DNA from 4 places in the Shewanella sp. 6_MG-2023 genome. Region 3 is predicted to be linked to each of the others. Evidence: predicted binding sites of a transcription regulator. Region 3 holds the regulator's gene; each other region holds the start of a gene.

Region 1 (4,726 bases), on a different contig from region 3:
AGAAACCGCTTTCGCTTCTATAATATTGCTAATTTGATTTAAAATATCTTTAGATTTTTAGCCGCTAAACGGCTAAATGGAGACACTAATGAACACCCCGAAGAACCTTATTAAGTTAATATTTTTTGCCTTGTTCATAACGGCCTGTAGCTCAAATCATCAACTTGAACAACGGGTTGATGCTAACAATTACAAAGATGCTCTCGTGGCGGCGGATCAAACCGAAATAGCTGAACCTTATCGATTTTGGGCTGATGAACAACCTGCGTTTTTATATGATGCAACCACCAACACCACACCATTAGCAAGTGCGTCAGAAAAGCTAAATATATTAGTGTTATCGGGTGGTGGTGCTAAGGGTGCTTATGGCACCGGAGTAATAAACGGCCTTTATGATAGTAATCAACTACCGCAATACACCATTGTCACAGGGATCAGTGCAGGCTCTTTGATTGCACCATTTGCATTTATTGGTGGTGATGAAATTCATCGATTAAAGCAAGTCATGCTAGGCCTTAACGATAAGGCTATATTAGGTAAACGCAATTTTTTAAATGCTCTTTTTAAAGATGCCTTTACTGATGGCAGTAGTCTATATGAGCTAGTGGAGCAGTTTTACCCTGCTACAATGATTGATAAAATAGCGACTGAACACCAAAAAGGGCGTCGACTATTTATTGGCACTACGCAGTTTGATTCTGGCGAGCTGATGATCTGGAATATTGGCCAAATTGCTGCCAGTAACTTACCAAATAAATATGACTTAGTTCATCAAATTTTAGCCGCAAGCTCGTCAATTCCAGGGGTGTTTCCACCACAATTCATCAATGTTGAGATAGATGGAAAGCCTCTAGAAGAACTACATGTTGATGGCGGCATGAACTCACAAATGTTTGTCGACCCAGGTAATTTCGATTATGGGTTAGTCAATCAGGCTTTAGGTTATCAGCAACCAACTAATATTCACGTTATCCGTAACGGGGTATTAAAATCACCTTATATTTCCCTACATGATAAAGGCCTTGAACTACTGAATCGCAGTTTGAAAAGTATGACGATTCAACAAGCTAGAGGTGATTTATATCGAATGCTGTATTACAGCGAAGTAAATAACTACGATTTGTCATTCACTTATATTGACGACAAGTTTGATGCAGAACCTGCCACCAAGAAAATGTTTGATCAGCAGTACATGGAAGCCTTATACCAAAACGGCTATGACAAGGCGGTAAACAACAATTTATGGCAAAACCAAGTTCCTTATTAAAGAAGTTATAGTTTACTTTCACGACTCTCCCAAGTCATTACTGGGAGAGTAAAATCAAGCTAATACGTCATTATTAATCCCACCTTTTTACCATTTTATCAGCATTTTTAGTCGCTTTAGTTATGACTCTACACTTTTTGGAATAACTTACCATGTTGAGAACGACTTGAAACACTGAACATAATGGCGGCTTTATCAATAAGCTGCAGCTAAGTAACTCCTCTTCTTAATACTGTCTGTTGTTAGCGATTGCGCAATGCCTTAATGATACTACTATCAACCAAAGCAGCTGCATTCATCCATCAATATTCATGCCTCCCATCAAATACATTCCATTCTTCATAATATCGTTTCAGCGCCAGCGGTTCATGGCATGACACGTATGAATAGCACCTTGCAGAGGCTACTCAATTTCATCAGTATTCCAGTTGAAGTCAGTCCCTATAAAGGTTTAACTCATGCTCAACGTTAATGTGACGGGTTACATTGCAGTATTATCAGTCATTTAGGGCTTATAAAAGCCGAACCTAAAATTTTTCACCTTCCTGTGAAATAGTAACTGTTTAAAATGGAGACTAAGCTGCTGATTTAATCTTTTAAAAATACTCAACACAAAAAAGCCCATCAAGAGTACATGATGGGCTTTAATAACAGGGACAGAATAATCAATTAGAAAGGTGTTACAAGCTATAATTTAAACGACCAAATATAGTTTATAAAACTGTGATGATATCTTGTTCAGGTAAGCGTGATTTAGGTAGGCCAAAGTTATAATCTTCGCCCTCTTTGTGATAACCCATTGCTAGCGCAAACTCACAAACGTAACCATCTAACTCTTCTTTAAAAATCTCACCAATTAAGCTTGGGTCAACGCCTTCCATCGATGTAGAAGCAATCCCTAAACGAGCTAGCGTATGCAAGGTATTACCAATAGCAATATAGGTTTGCGCTTTAGTCCAATGGCCATTAAAACCACTGTCATCAGTATTTTGCTCTGCAAAACCAAAAGCACCATTTAGCATGTTGTCATACATGTCTGCCGGTAAATGACCTGACGACACTTCAACATCAACAACTTTTCTGTAGTCATCTTTAGTGAACTTAGGGTTATGGGCAAATAAAATCACATGGGAGGCTTCAGTAGCATGAGGCTGATTAAACTGGTGCATATTGGCAAACGTTTCATGAAAACGTTGTTTTGCCACATCAGTTTCTAATACGATAAATTTCCACGGCTGTGAGTTAATAGAAGAAGCAGTTAAACGAATCGCTTGTTTCACTACGTCCATATCCGCTGCTGAAATACGCTTACTTGAATCATACTTTTTCACAGTATAACGTTTATTCAAATCTGCAATAATTGGGTGTGACATAATGATTTTCCTCATAGGTGATGCCGATGCGGTGCATTTTAGGCTTTTCCATTGAGAAAAAAAGAGTGCTAGACACCAATCTTTATGGAGTTTTTAAACCATAAAAAATCCGTAATAGCGGGTGCAGATGGCTCTATAGCGTAACTATACGTAGAAAAAATGACAAACCCATGGCTGTTCACTGGTTATTTTGACTAATTCAGCTGGCTACTTTCACTATATCATTTGCATTTATAAAGGTTAAAAACGATAACGCAATGCTGCAAGAATGATAAAGCACTGTTTTTATATAGCATCTTTAAACTGGCCTGCATATTGCTTTAATTTAACTTAAATACAACATCTACCCTAGTGACTAAAATCTGAGTCACTATGTACTATAAAGTCCAAGGAGTGACATTATGGCCGTGATTTTAGAAGATCGCCCTATTGAGCAAGTCAGAGAACAAGTTATCGATCAGTTAATTGTCAATTATAGCCACGGCATTATCTCTGCTGAAGCCTTTGAAAGACGCCTTGATGAGGCAATGAACTCAAGTGTTCATCAAGAGATCGTCGCACTGGTCGCAGACCTAACCTTAACCGCTGATACTGACTATAGTCAGCAAAAAGACCACCAGTTTGCGCCAAACTATGGCAGCAAAACTGCCACTGAAGATATGCGCTTAACCAGCATATTAGGTAACAGTGAACGTAGCGGCCAATGGGTGGTGCCAAAGGTTATTAAGGTTAATAATATTATTGGCGAAACAACTCTGGACTTTAGTGATGCCATTTTTCAGCATCAACATGTCACCATTGAGATTAATTGCTTTTTGGGCAGTAGCAGTATCTATGTTCCTGAAGGCATTAATGTGGTGTGTAAAACTTACGGGCTCGTCAGTAGCATAGAAAACAAAGCGCCTTCTATCGCAACCCGCCAAGCTCCTGTCATCACCATTGAGGGTAAGGTTATTTTGGGCTCGCTGGAGGTGTCTATCAAGCGCACCATTAAAGAAAAGTTTATCGAGTTTGCCAACAACTTAAAATCGGCATTTGATACTAAAAACTACTTTTGATACTAAGAACACAAGATCCGAATATAAGGCAAACCTCAACGATAATATTTGCCTTATTTCGGCCATTAAATCAGCTCTAAGCCATAAGTAACTCAATACCTAGCAATCGCCAAGCTGGGATTAGATGATGCTTCAATCAAGCGCTACTCTAAGTAATCACACTAAATACTCTAAGCAAGTCATCAATTGTTACAACAACCCCAACTTAAATGATGCTCGTAAGTTACCGCTTAGCTGTTAACTTGTTATAATCAGCATCAGCTTTAAATGACCCTATAGAATCATCAATGCAATGGTTCCAATACAAGCGTTATGAATACAATCATTATCAATAAAAACGCTAATAGTCACTCAATCCTAATCAATGCCATTAAACATCATGGAATGATAATTAAAACAACAGGAAATAACATGTATCGAATCGTCACTGCAGGGCTAGTTACGCTCTCATTTGTGGGAAGTACCGACGCCTTAGCCAATGAATACGTGCTAAGTAAAGTCGCCAAGCCACTATCACAAAGTATTAAGCTCAACTTAGATCCAGTAAAAGATAACTTCTCAGGCAGCACAGCCATTCAAATTGAAGTGCTTGAAGCCACTAAGCAATTACAACTTAACGGCTTAGAATACACTGCTAGCAATATCCAGTTAGATGCCAAATCAGCTAACAACAAAGACTGCCAACTAGATGTAATCATGCAAGATACTGGGGTGGTTTTGTTTAACTGCCCACATACTATCGAACCTGGTGCATATTCTTTCTCAATGGATTTCACAGCCCCTTATAACCGTCAATCTGTCGGCCTGTATAAAACCATTGATGGCGGCCTGCCCTACTTATTTACCCAGTTTGAAATGAGTGATGCGCGCCGCAGTTTTCCAAGCTTTGATGAACCAGAATATAAAATCCCCTTTCAAGTAACCATCACAGCCCCAAGTACTGAAAAGGTTTACAGCAATACCCCTGAGCTTTCAGTTGCAACCAAAGATGGCCTGACAACTCACGTATTTGCTCAAACCAAGCCAAT
Region 2 (4,726 bases), on a different contig from region 3:
ATTGGCAATTACCGGATGTTTCCCAACAAAAAACTGACACTGGCTCAAATTTATTTGGCCAACTAGGACGTCAAAATTCCCAGCCTGTTGCTGAAGACAAGCCCCTTTTACCGCCTACCATGGCTGAAATAGAGCAAATTCGAGTTGAAGCTGAACAAGAAGGTTTTGAGCAAGGCCAGCTTGATGGGCTAGCGAAAGGCACGGAGCAAGGTCGGCTTGAAGGTTTAGAGCAAGGTCACGCTGAAGGCTTTAGCCAAGGAGAACAACAAGGTTATGAAGTGGGTTTAGCCAAAGCTAATGAGATGCTTGAGCGTTTATCTGGCTTAGTTGAGCAATTTGAGCAACCCTTATTAGTGCTTGATGCTGAAATTGAAGCTGAGCTATTACAGCTATCCATTAATCTGACCAAATCCATCGTCGGTAATGAATTACAAACTCATCCTGAACATATTTTATCTGTACTGCGTCAAGGGGTAGATTCGTTACCGATTAAAAAACAACAAGTCACTCTGAGGTTTAGCCCAGATGATGCTGCACTTGTTAATCAATTATACAGTGAAGCGCAATTAGCTAAGAATCGTTGGGAAATTGAAGCTGATCCATCTCTTAAAAACGGTGACTGCATCATTCACAGCGAGCGCTCCAGTGTCGACTTACGAGTTGAAGCGCGTATGAGTCAAGCTCTTAGTGGCTTGCAGCAACAGGTCGCAGCGATTCAGGCCAATGTGCAAACGATTAAGTCAGATTCAAGTCACTACACCACTAGCATTGCCGAGGATGCTAGCGAATGTAGCCTTAAGGTGGTGGGAGCAAAGCGGGATCAACTCACTGATGACAATGTTTCTTCTGTCGTACATGAAGAGGGTTTACACCTTGTTGATGAGGTAGATGATGCTAAATCGCCAACATCAGTTACTAAATAAATTTAAACTTCATAGTAATAAAGTCACCCCCATTCGGCCTGTGGCCAGTGGTCAGCTGGTTAGGGTTGTTGGCTTAACCCTCGAAGCTACCGGCTGTAGAGCCCCTGTCGGCAGTTTATGCTCTATCGAAACCATGGCCGGTGAGCTAGTGGCTGAAGTCGTTGGATTTGATGATGAATTACTTTATCTCATGCCCGTAGATGAATTAAGAGGGGTGTTACCGGGAGCAAGAGTGCAGCCTTTAGGTGAGCAGTCAGGGTTAAGTGTCGGCTTAAGTTTACTTGGTAGAGTTTTAGACGGTAGTGGTTTACCCCTTGATGGCCTTGGACCATTAAATACTGAGCAACATGCCTCGCGTCATGCGCCGCCCATTAACCCTTTATCGCGCCGCGCGATTACCGAACCATTAGATGTGGGGGTTAGAGCCATTAATGCCATGTTGACCGTAGGTAAAGGCCAGCGGATGGGCCTGTTTGCCGGCTCTGGTGTGGGTAAAAGTGTGCTGTTAGGCATGATGACTCGCGGCACCACTGCTGACATTATTGTGGTGGGGCTGGTGGGTGAACGTGGCCGTGAAGTAAAAGAGTTTATTGAAGAGATTTTAGGCCCAGAAGGCCGAGCCAGATCTGTGGTGGTCGCAGCACCTGCTGATACTTCACCATTGATGCGATTACGCGCCTGTGAAACCTCAACACGTATTGCGGAGTATTTTAGAGACCTTGGCTATAACGTATTGTTATTGATGGACAGTTTAACCCGTTACGCCCAAGCCCAGCGTGAAGTAGCCTTGGCAGTGGGTGAGCCTCCGGCGACCAAAGGTTATCCGCCATCGGTGTTTGCTAAATTACCCCGCTTGGTCGAACGGGCAGGTAACGGCGGCCCAGGTCAAGGTTCGATTACCGCATTTTATACCGTGCTTACCGAAGGTGATGATCAACAAGATCCCATTGCCGATGCGTCACGGGCGATTTTAGATGGTCATATTGTGTTATCAAGAACGCTGGCAGATTCTGGCCATTACCCCGCGATTGATATTGAGCAGTCCATTAGCCGCGTCGCACCTATGGTGATTAGCACTGAGCATTTAGAGTCCATGCGTCTGGTTAAACAGATGTATTCACTTTATCAGCAAAACAGAGACTTAATTTCAATTGGGGCTTATTCCCAAGGCAGCGATCCACGCATTGATAACGCTATTCGGTTACAACCAGCGATGAATGCATTTTTACGCCAAGGATTTAAAGATGTTATTTCCTTTGATAACAGTCAAACCATGGTTGGGCAGATTGCTGCTCAGTGTAAATAATGCGCCGGGCTGATCCATTAATCACAGTGCTTAAACTCAATAAAGAAGCAGAAGAACAGGCGGCTTTACAGCTTAAATCTGCACAATTAGAACTACAAAAATGTGAGGGGCAATTAGAGGCGTTAAATAATTATCGCCTAGAGTACATGAAGCAAATGAATGAAAATCAAGGTAAAACGCTAAGTGCCAGTGAATATCATTCTTTTCATGAATTTATTAAGCAAATTGACCAAGCACTAGTGCAGCAAGTTAATACCGTTAAAGAAGCACAAAATCAGACCCAACATCGACAAGTTAATTGGCAGCAAAAGCAACAAAAGCGTAAAGCGGTTGAATTGTTGTTAGCTAAAAATGATCAAAAAGCTCAGCAAATAGCCAATAAACAAGAGCAAAAAGCCTCAGATGAATTTGCGATGCAGCAGTTTATTCGTAAAACCCCGCGTTAAATTCCCTTATCCGTTTTTAGCCTAATTAATTTTTATTCTGGCACTCTTATTGCTTGGTTCGTTATTAATAATAAAAGCGTCAGCAATGTGACTTTCATAATTTTATAGCACCAATAGGTTTTCGGTGTTATTAACTCGGAGTTTGTTATGCAGCAAGTGAGTAATATTTTACTTGGAAATAGCAATAAAATGGCGAATTCCCCAACGGGAGAGACGCCGCAAGGTACTGATAGCCCATCTTTTTTGTCGGCGCTTAATCAAGTTTCTCAAACTGATGAGATGCAGGGTAACACTGAGCAAGCTTCTGAAAATAACTCAGATATCAATCTGGTGGATGACAATGCCTCACAAGAGCATATTGCTGCAGAAACCGATATTGCTTTAATCTTTGCTCAAATTGACTTAGCAGAAAATTTTGAAACCAATAGCCAACCAACTGGTGGCAACATATTGCCGCTGGCTATTGAGGCCGATTCAGCTGAACTGTCACAAGAGGCTTTAGGTAACTTAGCTGAAGCGATTTCAATGCCCCAAATAGATGCTATGGCAGCAGATAGCGACAGTTCAACTACAGAATTTTTAAGTGACTATTCAGCTGAGCAACTACAAAATTTATCTGAATTTAGTGCAATGTCTGCAGCTGAGTTGTCAGCATTATCAGTCAAGGAGTTAAATCAGCTGATCACTGACTTTAACCAGCAAACTCCCATCCAAGGTGGAGCCTTACTCCCTTTGATTGAGTTAGCAACAACCAGCGCCATAGATAATGCTGAAAAACCAGCCCTTGCACTTAGCAGTGGCTTTAGTTCAATTCATAAAAACATAATGGATAACAATAGCGCTGCTGTTGATGTAAACAAAAACCTAGTTGATGTAAACAAAGGCTTAGTTGATGCAAACAAAACTTTAGGCGCTCCTGACAGTATTGAAGGTAAAATAACCTCAAAGGAATCTGGGGTTAACCTGAGTAAAGCTGAGTTCTCGGTATCCATGGATAAGTCTGCTATTCCTTCCTCTGCCAATAGTCCTAGTAGTAATGCCCTAGCAAATAATGCCATTGCCCTTAGCGCTGGTGAGTTTACTCTTGATGCAGAATCTGTGGATCTCAAGGCGATACAAAATCAAAGTAGCTTAACGTCAGTGCATAAAAGTGATGTGCCGCAATTTCAATTATCGTTACGCCAAGGATCTGAGTCGGTAGGGCAAATGCAGGAGATGATCCAAAAGTTCGCCCCTGTGATGAAGCAACAACTCATGACGATGGTAGGACAGGGCATTCAACATGCGGAAATTCGATTAGATCCGGCAGAGCTTGGCCATATGGTGGTCAGAGTTCAAGTTAATGGCGATCAAACCCAAGTGCAATTTCAAGTGGCGCAGACACAAACCCGAGACCTATTGGAGCAAGCTATTCCGCGGCTACGGGAAATGCTAGCAGAAGAAGGGCTGCAATTGGCTGACAGTCATGTTTCTCAAGACGGCGAACAGCAGAAAAACGCTGATTATGATGAGTCAAGTGCTAGCAATGACGGGCTTTTGGATGAAATTTCAGCACAAGAACTTGAGATAGTCACAAAACATGCCATGAGTGGCAGTTCAGCTATAGATTATTACGCTTAAGTCGGTAACCTATGGGTTAATGATCGCAAAATCAAAAACTAAGCTGAAACTTAGTTAACACAATAATAACAACAGCGTGATGGAATCATTTATGCCAGAAGAAGCTTCTTTAGAATTAACTACCCAGAACCCACCAAAAAGTATCAATAAAATGATTATTTTTTTGGTGGTTGGCATGTTGCTGCTGGCAGGCATTGCTGTGACAGTGCTGTTTTTTATTGGCGACAATGCGAAAGCTACTGCAAACTCACCTGCAACTGACATAAGTACTGCAACTGTAGTAACTGATGCTGCTACTGGTAAGGCAAATTATGTGGGTATGCCAAGACCATTTTTATTCAATCTAGCGGGTGCTAATCGTTCACGTTTAGTTGAAATAAAAGTGCAGTTAATGGTGCGAGGCGATGACGGCGTTACTGCAAAAATGCACA
Region 3 (4,726 bases):
GAATAGGCCACCGTTTTGGCTGGCGATGTGGTTAGCTTATTCAATGCCAAGCTCTCTATGGCGGGCGCTGACTTTGTGCTTAGAGTTGTTGAAACGTTTAGCGAGCTGATCGGCAATATAAACCGAACGGTGCTGACCGCCAGTACAACCAATGGCAATGGTCAGGTAGCTGCGGTTATTACGCTCTAAATGTGGCATCCAAGTGTCAAAAAGGTTTTCAATTTGCCAGATAAACTTATTCACCAAAGGCTGTCGCTCTAAGAACTCTTGCACGGGCGCATCTAGGCCTGTGTAGGGCCTTAACTCAAGCTCCCAGTGCGGATTCGGTAAAAAGCGCACATCAAACATAAAGTCTGCTTCAGCCGGCATGCCATGCTTAAAGCCAAATGACTCAAAATGTACCACTAATTCTTTATCAACACTGCCTAGCAAGATTTGCCGAACATGATCGCTCAATTCGTAGATATTAGTTTGCGAGGTGTCGATATAGTGATCAACCATTTTGGCTATGGGTTCGAGTAACCGCCCCTCAAGCTTAATGGCTTCTTGTAACGAAATTTGATTCTTAGACAGTGGGTGTAATCGGCGGGTCTCACTAAAACGCTTCAGTAACACTTTATCGTTGGCGTTTAAAAAGAAACTGGTAATGCTGGTATCGTCAGACAGTAAAGCAATTTGCTCTTTGAGTACTTTGCCTTGCTCTTCGATATTACGCACATCGACGCTAATGGCGACAAGCTCGTTACTATCTTTAAGCTGTTCAAGCAGGCTGCCAATCAGTGGCAGTGGCAGGTTATCAACACAGTAATAACCTAAATCTTCAAGCACTCTCAGTGCGACTGATTTTCCTGAACCTGAACGTCCCGATACGATGACAAGTTTCATGCAGTAATAACCTGATAAAGTTCTGTAGCGTCATGACTCTTTCGAAGTCGTTTAAGTATCAATTTATCACTGAGTTTCTCTGCCATGCTAGATAATGTGCTTAGGTGTTGCTGGCACTGATCTGCAGGTACAAGAAGCGCAAATAAAATATCTACAGGTTGCTTGTCTATGGCATCAAAGGCGATTGGCTCTTCGCATTTGATTAAAATAGCAATGGGTTCTTCGATATTATCTAAGCGCCCATGTGGAATTGCTATGCCATTTCCTATACCTGTACTGCCCATTTTTTCACGCGCTATTAGACTTTCAAAAATAGCCTGTGAAGAAAGGGTTGGGTACTGGGCAGCCATTAAATTGCTGATTAATTCCAGTACCTTTTTCTTACTGCCCGGAGTGGCACAGGTAGTGCACGCCGGCTGCAGGATGGTACGAAGTTCCATCGTTAATGCTTAGTGAGTTTCTCTTTATGTTTAATTACCTGACGGTCTAGCTTATCTATCAGGGCGTCTATTGCCACATACATATCAGCGTTACGCGATACAGCAAACACTTCACCGCCTTTTAGGTGCAGTTTGGCTTCGGCAATCTGTTGTAGCTTTTGAACATCGAGCACAACGTGAACATTATTGATCTGTTCGAAGTGTCGTTCAAGCTTTGAAAATTTTGTTTGCACGTATTCCCGTAAAGATTGAGTTATTTCAATATGGTTTCCAGTCAGGTTAATTTGCATAGGTCATCCTCCAATAACAAAAGTTATAAGCTTTTGCGTTGGTTTGAGGGAGGGATGAGCATTGCCTCTCGATATTTGGCTATCGTACGTCGAGCAACGTTAATCCCTTGTTCAGCCAATAGTGTCGCCATTTTACTATCACTAAGAGGCTTTTTCGGGTTTTCTGCAGCTACGAGCTTTTTAATAAATGCGCGAATTGCTGTAGAAGAGCATTCTCCACCATCATCGGTACTTACATGGCTTGAGAAAAAATATTTTAGTTCAAAAAGTCCACGGGGGGTATGCATGTATTTTTGGGTCGTGACCCGTGAAATGGTCGACTCGTGCATTTCAACCGCTTCAGCAATATCATTGAGCACCATCGGCTTCATGGCTTCTTCACCGAACTCAAAGAAACCTTGCTGAAATTGTACGATACAGTTAGCCACTTTTAGTAAGGTTTCATTACGGCTATCGATGCTTTTGATAAACCATTTAGCTTCTTGTAAATGACCACGAATAAATTGGCTGTCAGCTTGGCTTGAACCGCCTTTGGCCATAGCTGCATATTGCTGATTAACGCCAATTTTAGGCATGTTATCGGGATTTAGCTCGACCACCCAGCGACCATTCTTTTTAAGTACAGTAACATCAGGAATGACGTACTCATCTTTAATGGGGGTAATTTGCAAGCCTGGACGTGGATTGAGCGTTTGAATAAATTCAATGGCTTCACGTAAATCATCTTCTTTAAGCTTGGTTTTACGCATCAGTAACCTAAAGTCACGACCGGCGATTAAATCAAGATGATCTTTAATCAGTAACTTAACATTATCTATGCAAGGAATTTCATTAGGGTATTGGCCTAATTGAATTAATAGACACTCACTTAAATCTCGCGCTGCAATGCCGACGGGATCGAAGTGTTGTACCCGTTTAAGTACAGCTTCAACTTCATCGAGTTCGATATCGTCAGTGCCTAAGGATTGCAAAATGTCTTCAACGCTCTGGGTGAGGTAACCGCGCTCATCAATGGCATCAATAATGGCGGTTGCAATCACTAAGTCATTTTCAGAAAAGGGAGTGAGGTTTTTTTGCCATTCAAGATGCTCATACAAGCCTTCACTGGTTTCGCCTTGAAACGGCATATCATTACCGCTCGATACTGCGCCAGAGCCAGAAGTCGGCGAGGCGGTATACACCTCATCCCATGTGGTATCCATAGGGAGTTCTTCAGGCATAGAATCTTTAGTGAGCGATTCAGTGGTATCAACCGTTGAGGTGTCTTTTTCTATGGTGACTTGGCTATTATCACTAAAATCGGTGTCAGTTTGCAGGGCGTTTTCTTTTACGGGCTCTTTGGCTTTAGTGAATTCGTCTTCAAGCTCTAATAGCGGGTTTGAATCAAGTGCTTGTTGAATTTCTTGCTGTAGCTCCAATGAGGAAAGTTGCAATAAGCGAATCGCTTGTTGCAACTGTGGGGTCATGGTTAAGTGTTGACCCATTTTGAGTTGGAGTGAGGCTTTCATGTACCGCTTGTCCCTAATTGAATTACATCATCGCGACGAACAGTGTGGGCGCTAGTTTATGATCCTAGAAAAATAGACTAGATTAAGGTTTGTTGTTGGCCGCGAATGCCATACTAAAAACTGAATAGTGCTAACTATAGCTTGAATTGTTCACCTAAGTATACCGACCTAACTTGCTGATTGACTAAGATCTCAGCAGGTGTTCCTTCAGCAATCAAGTTTCCGTGACTCACAATATATGCTCGCTCACACACATCAAGTGTTTCACGGACATTATGGTCGGTAATTAGCACCCCTAAACCACGGCTTTTAAGTTGTTGAATAATTTTCTTGATGTCGATTACTGAGATAGGATCTACCCCTGCAAAAGGTTCATCTAATAAAATAAACTTAGGATTTGCCGCTAATGCGCGTGCAATTTCAACTCGGCGACGCTCGCCTCCCGATAACGCCATACCTTGGCTATCACGGATATGAGTTATGTTAAATTCTTCTAATAAATGTTCCAGTTCTTCAATGCGCTGCTCATTTGATAAGCTTTTGCGAGTTTGAAGCACTGCCATTATATTATCGTGTACTGTGAGCTTACGAAAAATACTGGCTTCTTGAGGTAAGTAGCCAATGCCTTTTCGGGCGCGCAAATGCATTGGATCTGCGGTTAAATCATCTTCATCGATCAGAATGCGGCCCTTATCACTTTTGACTAGGCCTACGACCATATAAAAGGTGGTGGTTTTACCCGCACCATTAGGGCCAAGTAAGCCAACAATTTGGCCGGTTTTTACCGTCAGGCTGACATCTTTTACTACCTGGCGACTTTTATAACTCTTAGCGAGATTTTCAGCGGTTAACGTAATTTGGGTCATTAGTCATTTTGCTCAGCTGCTGGGGCTGACAATGTCGCCTGCGCCTCAGCGTTAAGTGATTCAGTTACTTCGGGTGTTTCAGTTGAGTTCACAGCCTCTACAGCAGATAAATTGTTGTTTTCAATTATAGCTGGTGGCGTGTCATCACCGGGTTTAGCGCTGTCTGGTAAATGTGGTTGCTCATCTTTTTTCTTTTCAGAATCAATCAAGTCTGGGTGACTTTCTGGTTGAAAAATAGTGATAACCCGATCTTCACCAGTACCGGTGCTTTCAGCAATTAACTGCTGCTTTTCAATGTTGTAGCTAATTAGGTTACCAGTAACCTGGCTGCCAGCTTGGTCCAATTTAGCATTACCCGTTAAGGTTAAAATGCTAGTGGCAAGCTCATATTTAATTTCATCGGCACTGGCAGTACCAATACGGCCATCATCTAACTCTTGGGAAAATGTCGCAGGGTTACCTGTGGCAACCATGGTTTTTTGGGTGCCGCTTTCGGTGCCAAATGCGCGTAATTCGTCGGCATTAATGTTAATCGACCCTTGAGTCACATTAACTGGGCCATAGAAGATGACCTGATTGTTTTTTATGTCAGCTTTTTGGCTCACAGCTGCGACTTTAAGCTCTTGCTGTAAATCGCCTTCTTTTGCATAGGCGCTGGCAATACTGACTACACTGAGTAGTGAGGCAATCAAAAGTTTACTTTGCTTCATACGTTCCTTCTACTTGACTTAAAAGTT
Region 4 (4,726 bases), on a different contig from region 3:
ACGTGACATGGCATCGTGGCTGAAATAAAGCTTATTAGCATTAATGCTTTTAAGGGCTTCAATAATGTCAACTTCAGTTGCGGCCAATGGGAGTGCGCCATGGAATCCATTAGAGATAAGTAAAGTTTCACACTCAGTATCTAGTTGAGGGCAAAAGACTAAATGCTTACCTGTTGTAAGAATATCAGCTGAAATTAAATAGGCGTGTTTATGAGGGGCTTCTAAATAGTGAATAAGAAATTTTGGCCTTTTATCGGCAGCTTTACAGGCAAAGTTTAGTGAGTCATAGAAGGCGGTTTCAATATTGAGTAATCCTGAGATTTTAGATACTTGCAGGGCCTGTGGTTCTGGAAGTTGTTTAAAAATCACATCTGAAAAAATCATTTCGGCTACATCCCTGTTATTTGGGCTACTATTGAAAATCCGTTCAATAGCAAATTTATATATTAAAGACAGGCTCTTTTACTAATAGCCGATACATTAAACTATTAAGTTTTACTTTTAAAGCGAAAAGCTCGGAATTGACCTGCAATTTATGTAAAAGAAATGTTATTTGTTGTTTTAATAAAGTTAGTTTAGTATATGTCGAAAATTAATAATAAAGGAAACTGATTGGTATGAATAACAAAGGAAATGGGGTTACTTTTATTGGCCCTGATACTTCATTGGATGGAGATATGACTGTACAGGGACCTGCTTTGGTTGCCGGTAAAGTTAAAGGTGTTATTCGTTCAACAGACCAAGTTAAAATTGAAGTTGGTGGCGAAATTGACGGTGAGCTTTTTTGTCAAGAATTAAGAGTTTGTGGTGAATTTAAAGGTAAATTACATTGCAACAGTTTAGTGATTGTAAGCTCTGGTGTAGTTGAAGGTGATGTATCTAGCCATAAAATGGAAATTTATGATGGTGGTCAATTTTTAGGTGCCAGAACCAAGGGCCCTGAAGAAGGCGTATTACCCCAAGCAACTGTTGAAGATAAGCCAGAAGCACAAGTCACAGAAGCCTATGCTTTCCCAAAGACTGAAGCGCCTGTTGCAGAGGCGCCGATAGCTCAAGCTGCAAATAAGGGACATTTTAACAATCTTAAGCCAGAGCCTGTAGTAAAAACTACCGTAGCGGTTCAGGTGAAAACAGATGTTAATAAAGCCGAACCTAAGAAAGTCGATGTTAAGGCTGAACCTGCACCTGCACCTGCCACAACTCAGATTAAACCACAGACTCTTGCAGAAATTAATTCACAGACCAGTGGTAGTAGCGCTGCAACTGCAAATTCTCGAGTAGAGCCTCAAGTAAATACAGATGCTCATAATAACCCGAAGCCAGTTGCAGAACCTAAGCCTAAGTCAAAACTTGAGATTAAGCCGCAACCGAATCCTCAAGCTCAACTTGCTGCAGCAGAAGCGGCGAGAAAGGCTCAAGAGAAATCATCAGGTTCAGGTGCTAAGCTATTTGTCGCGGCTATCGCTGTTGCTGCAATTGCTGGCGCGGTTTATAAAAAAGATGAATTGACTCAATTGATTGAATCAAAGCCTGTTACAGCTTCAGTGGTGAAACCGGCAACGACGGTTATTGATATTGAACCACAGCAAATACAGCCAGCAGAAAACCAAATTGAACTTGCTAAGGCAGATGAAGTACTTGAGCCTTCAGTTAGTGTTGCGCTTACCACTGATATTGACGAGTCTGAAATTGTGACTACTGCAAATGATGCGCCTGACTCGGCAATTGAAATGCAAGCAACTGCATCAGCTGAAACAGAAGCAGAACTTGAAGTGACAGAAACTGCTTTAGCTGATGAAACTGAAGACTTGCTTGTCAGTGTGAATGAGGCTGTTGTAGCAGTTGAAGATGAAGTGGTCAGTCAGCCTCAAGTTGATAGCTTAATGGCAGATCTACTCGCTGAAGAGACGACTGATGAGGTTGCAAGTTCAGCAGAAGCAACTGACACGGTTGGCAGCTTATAAATTTTTAAAAGCTAATCTGCAAATAAAAAGGCCTTCATTAGAAGGTCTTTTTATTTATGCTTTCTTTAATGTGTTTATTTTTATATCAGTAACATCCCCCCCTTCCGCACAGCTTTTCTTTGTTCATTTTGACACTTTTTTAACTGCGTAATTCTTATTATCAAGTATTCAAATAGTTATAAACGCTTCGCTCTAATGTTGTGCGCGCCAAATTAAAGTTGCACCTTATTAGTGCATGAAAAGACTTTTTTATTTAACTTATATTTTAAAATGCTATACGAATCATGGTTTTACATGATTGGCCTGATGATTGAATTGTATTTGCAAACAAATTTATAACAATCACACTTTTGGAGGTCGAGATGAAACTCGTCAGCGCTATCATCAAGCCATTTAAATTGGATGATGTCCGTGAAGCTATTGCAAGCATGGGCATTGAAGGAATGACTGTTACCGAAGTAAAAGGTTTCGGTCGTCAAAAAGGTCACACTGAGCTATATCGTGGCGCAGAATACCAAGTCGACTTTCTTCCTAAAGTGAAGTTGGAAATTGCTACTAAAGCAGAAAACTTAGATATGTTAATTGAAGCCATTACGACAGCGGCTCATACCGGCAAGATTGGCGATGGCAAAATTTTTGTTACTGATCTTGAGCAAGCTATCCGTATCCGTACGGGTGAGCTAGATAACGAAGCACTATAAGGGGAATGTAATGGAAGAGTTAGCAACGTTAGGCACAACCGTCACCGAATTACGTTTCGCATTAGATACGTTTTATTTTCTAATATCAGGTGCGTTTGTCATGTGGATGGCAGCAGGTTTTGCAATGCTTGAGGCGGGCTTAGTTCGTTCAAAAAATACCACAGAAATTTTAACTAAAAATGTATGTTTATATTCAATCGCCTGTGTGATGTTCCTGTTAGTGGGTTACAACATCATGTATGTCGATAACACTGAAGGTGGCTGGTTACCATCATTTGGTTCATTAATTGGCTCACAAGCCGCTGATGCAGATCATGCGCTGGAGTCTGACTTCTTCTTCCAAGTTGTATTTGTTGCAACGGCAATGTCAATTGTGTCTGGTGCAGTTGCAGAGCGAATGAAGCTTTGGTCTTTCTTAATCTTTGCAGTGGTATTAACCGCGGTTATCTACCCAATTGAAGGTTACTGGACTTGGGGCGGTGGCTTCCTTTCTGCTGCTGGTTTCGTTGACTTCGCTGGTAGTGGTATTGTACATATGGCCGGTGCAGCAGCAGCTATCTCAGGAGTACTATTACTGGGTGCTCGTAAAGGTAAGTATGGCCCAAATGGTGAAGTTCATCCTATCCCAGGTTCAAACTTACCAATGGCGACATTAGGTATGTTTATCTTATGGATGGGTTGGTTTGGCTTTAACGGTGGTTCACAATTATTAGTCTCAGACGCAGAAAATGCTTCAGCAGTGGCTAAGATTTTTGTAAACACTAACTCAGCAGCCGCTTTCGGTGCAGTTTCAGCATTATTAGTTTGTAAAGTTGTCTGGGGTAAGGCTGACCTAACCATGATTTTAAATGGTGCATTAGCGGGCTTAGTGGCTATTACAGCAGACCCATTATCACCTTCACTATTAATGTCAGGTGTCATTGGTATCGTCGCTGGTGGTGTGGTTATCTTCTCAATTGTTGCCTTTGACCGCATTAAAATTGATGACCCAGTAGGTGCAATCTCTGTACATGGTGTTGCCGGTTTCCTAGGTCTAATGCTAGTACCATTATCAAATGCTGATGCAAACTTTGGTGCTCAGTTATATGGCGCAGCAGTTATCTTTGCTTGGGTATTCTCAGCTTCATTCGTAGTATGGTTTATCCTTAAAGCGACAGTGGGTATCCGTGTTACTGAAGAAGAAGAGTACAACGGTATGGATGCATCTGACTGTGGTGTTGATGCTTACCCAGAGTTTGTTTCAATCAAATCAGCTGGATAATAGATTGCTTTAAACACTGAGCATGTTAAAACTAAAAGCAGAACCTTAGGGTTCTGCTTTTTTGTGACTCTTAAAAAGTGAACAAGTGTGACGAGTGAATAAGTGCAATGAGGTTTAACATGGTTAATTACTTTCAAGTATTGATGATTGCTTTACTTATCAGTATCAGCTTTTTCGCCACTGCGGGAAAAGTGGTTGTGAGAAAGACATCTGAACCATTTGACGCTTTTGCAATACGAAATCAAGTTCAGCAGGACTATCAATGGCAGCAAATGCTCAAAATGCAGCAGCAAATTAATATTTTACAAGCTCTGCCGAATGGCTGTTTGGTATTCGCTGCGCCATACCGTTATTTTAATTGCGCCGGTAATTCCTACCGACCATACACCTATCAAAACCAAGAGGTGTTTATTCAAATTGACCCGCCAGTTGCCAAGTAATAATGAAATTCAAATATTCGCCACTGGCTTAAGCTTTTTACATTCATCTTTTGTAACTTTTTCAAAATCGCAATTCTGCCACTAACTTCTATGCTTAATGATAGGCTTTTATGTGGGGTAGAATTATGTTGCATCATGATGACGTTTCTTCGAAAAATTCATTAATAATTCAATCTTTTGGTTTTTCACGCCTTAATCTCTGTTTTTATTTACTAATATTGATTTTTATTTCAGGCTGCTCTAGCACGTCGAGTATCAATAAAGCCAAGGTTAATGTCAGTGGCTTATTTAACGATAGTTATTTTAATGAGGTAGATATTCCCGCTACAGCAGAGATTTACAATTTACCTGATGAGATAG

The links. Region 3 encodes sigma-54, which starts transcription at its own class of promoters, with help from an activator protein. Its sites were predicted from a motif close to GTTGGCACGNNNNTNGNNT; they were not measured.
Region 1: the regulator sigma-54 is predicted to act here: its motif matches at 2,943-2,961, upstream of Q4533_RS16415 (LiaF domain-containing protein).
Region 2: the regulator sigma-54 is predicted to act here: its motif matches at 2,712-2,730, upstream of Q4533_RS06150 (flagellar hook-length control protein FliK).
Region 4: the regulator sigma-54 is predicted to act here: its motif matches at 2,262-2,280, upstream of Q4533_RS11870 (P-II family nitrogen regulator).

Annotation. Positions count from the first base shown of each region.
Region 1 is NZ_JAUOQU010000032.1:2,574-7,299, forward strand. It holds gene Q4533_RS16405 (patatin-like phospholipase family protein) at 89-1,267, shown strand; gene Q4533_RS16410 (nitroreductase family protein) at 1,981-2,640, opposite strand; gene Q4533_RS16415 (LiaF domain-containing protein) at 3,042-3,698, shown strand; gene Q4533_RS16420 (M1 family metallopeptidase) at 4,110-4,726, shown strand, end outside.
Region 2 is NZ_JAUOQU010000007.1:76,895-81,620, forward strand. It holds gene fliH (flagellar assembly protein FliH) at 1-923, shown strand, start outside; gene fliI (flagellar protein export ATPase FliI) at 892-2,229, shown strand; gene fliJ (flagellar export protein FliJ) at 2,229-2,675, shown strand; gene Q4533_RS06150 (flagellar hook-length control protein FliK) at 2,823-4,295, shown strand; gene fliL (flagellar basal body-associated protein FliL) at 4,387-4,726, shown strand, end outside.
Region 3 is NZ_JAUOQU010000014.1:53,159-57,884, reverse strand. It holds gene Q4533_RS10110 (HPr family phosphocarrier protein) at 1-11, opposite strand, end outside; gene rapZ (RNase adapter RapZ) at 37-885, opposite strand; gene ptsN (PTS IIA-like nitrogen regulatory protein PtsN) at 882-1,325, opposite strand; gene hpf (ribosome hibernation promoting factor) at 1,328-1,615, opposite strand; gene Q4533_RS10090 (RNA polymerase factor sigma-54) at 1,639-3,123, opposite strand; gene lptB (LPS export ABC transporter ATP-binding protein) at 3,258-3,989, opposite strand; gene lptA (lipopolysaccharide transport periplasmic protein LptA) at 3,989-4,699, opposite strand; gene lptC (LPS export ABC transporter periplasmic protein LptC) at 4,686-4,726, opposite strand, start outside.
Region 4 is NZ_JAUOQU010000018.1:30,251-34,976, forward strand. It holds gene Q4533_RS11860 (response regulator transcription factor) at 1-384, opposite strand, end outside; gene Q4533_RS11865 (polymer-forming cytoskeletal protein) at 618-1,964, shown strand; gene Q4533_RS11870 (P-II family nitrogen regulator) at 2,327-2,665, shown strand; gene Q4533_RS11875 (ammonium transporter) at 2,676-3,926, shown strand; gene Q4533_RS11880 (hypothetical protein) at 4,046-4,366, shown strand; gene Q4533_RS11885 (lipopolysaccharide assembly protein LapB) at 4,477-4,726, shown strand, end outside.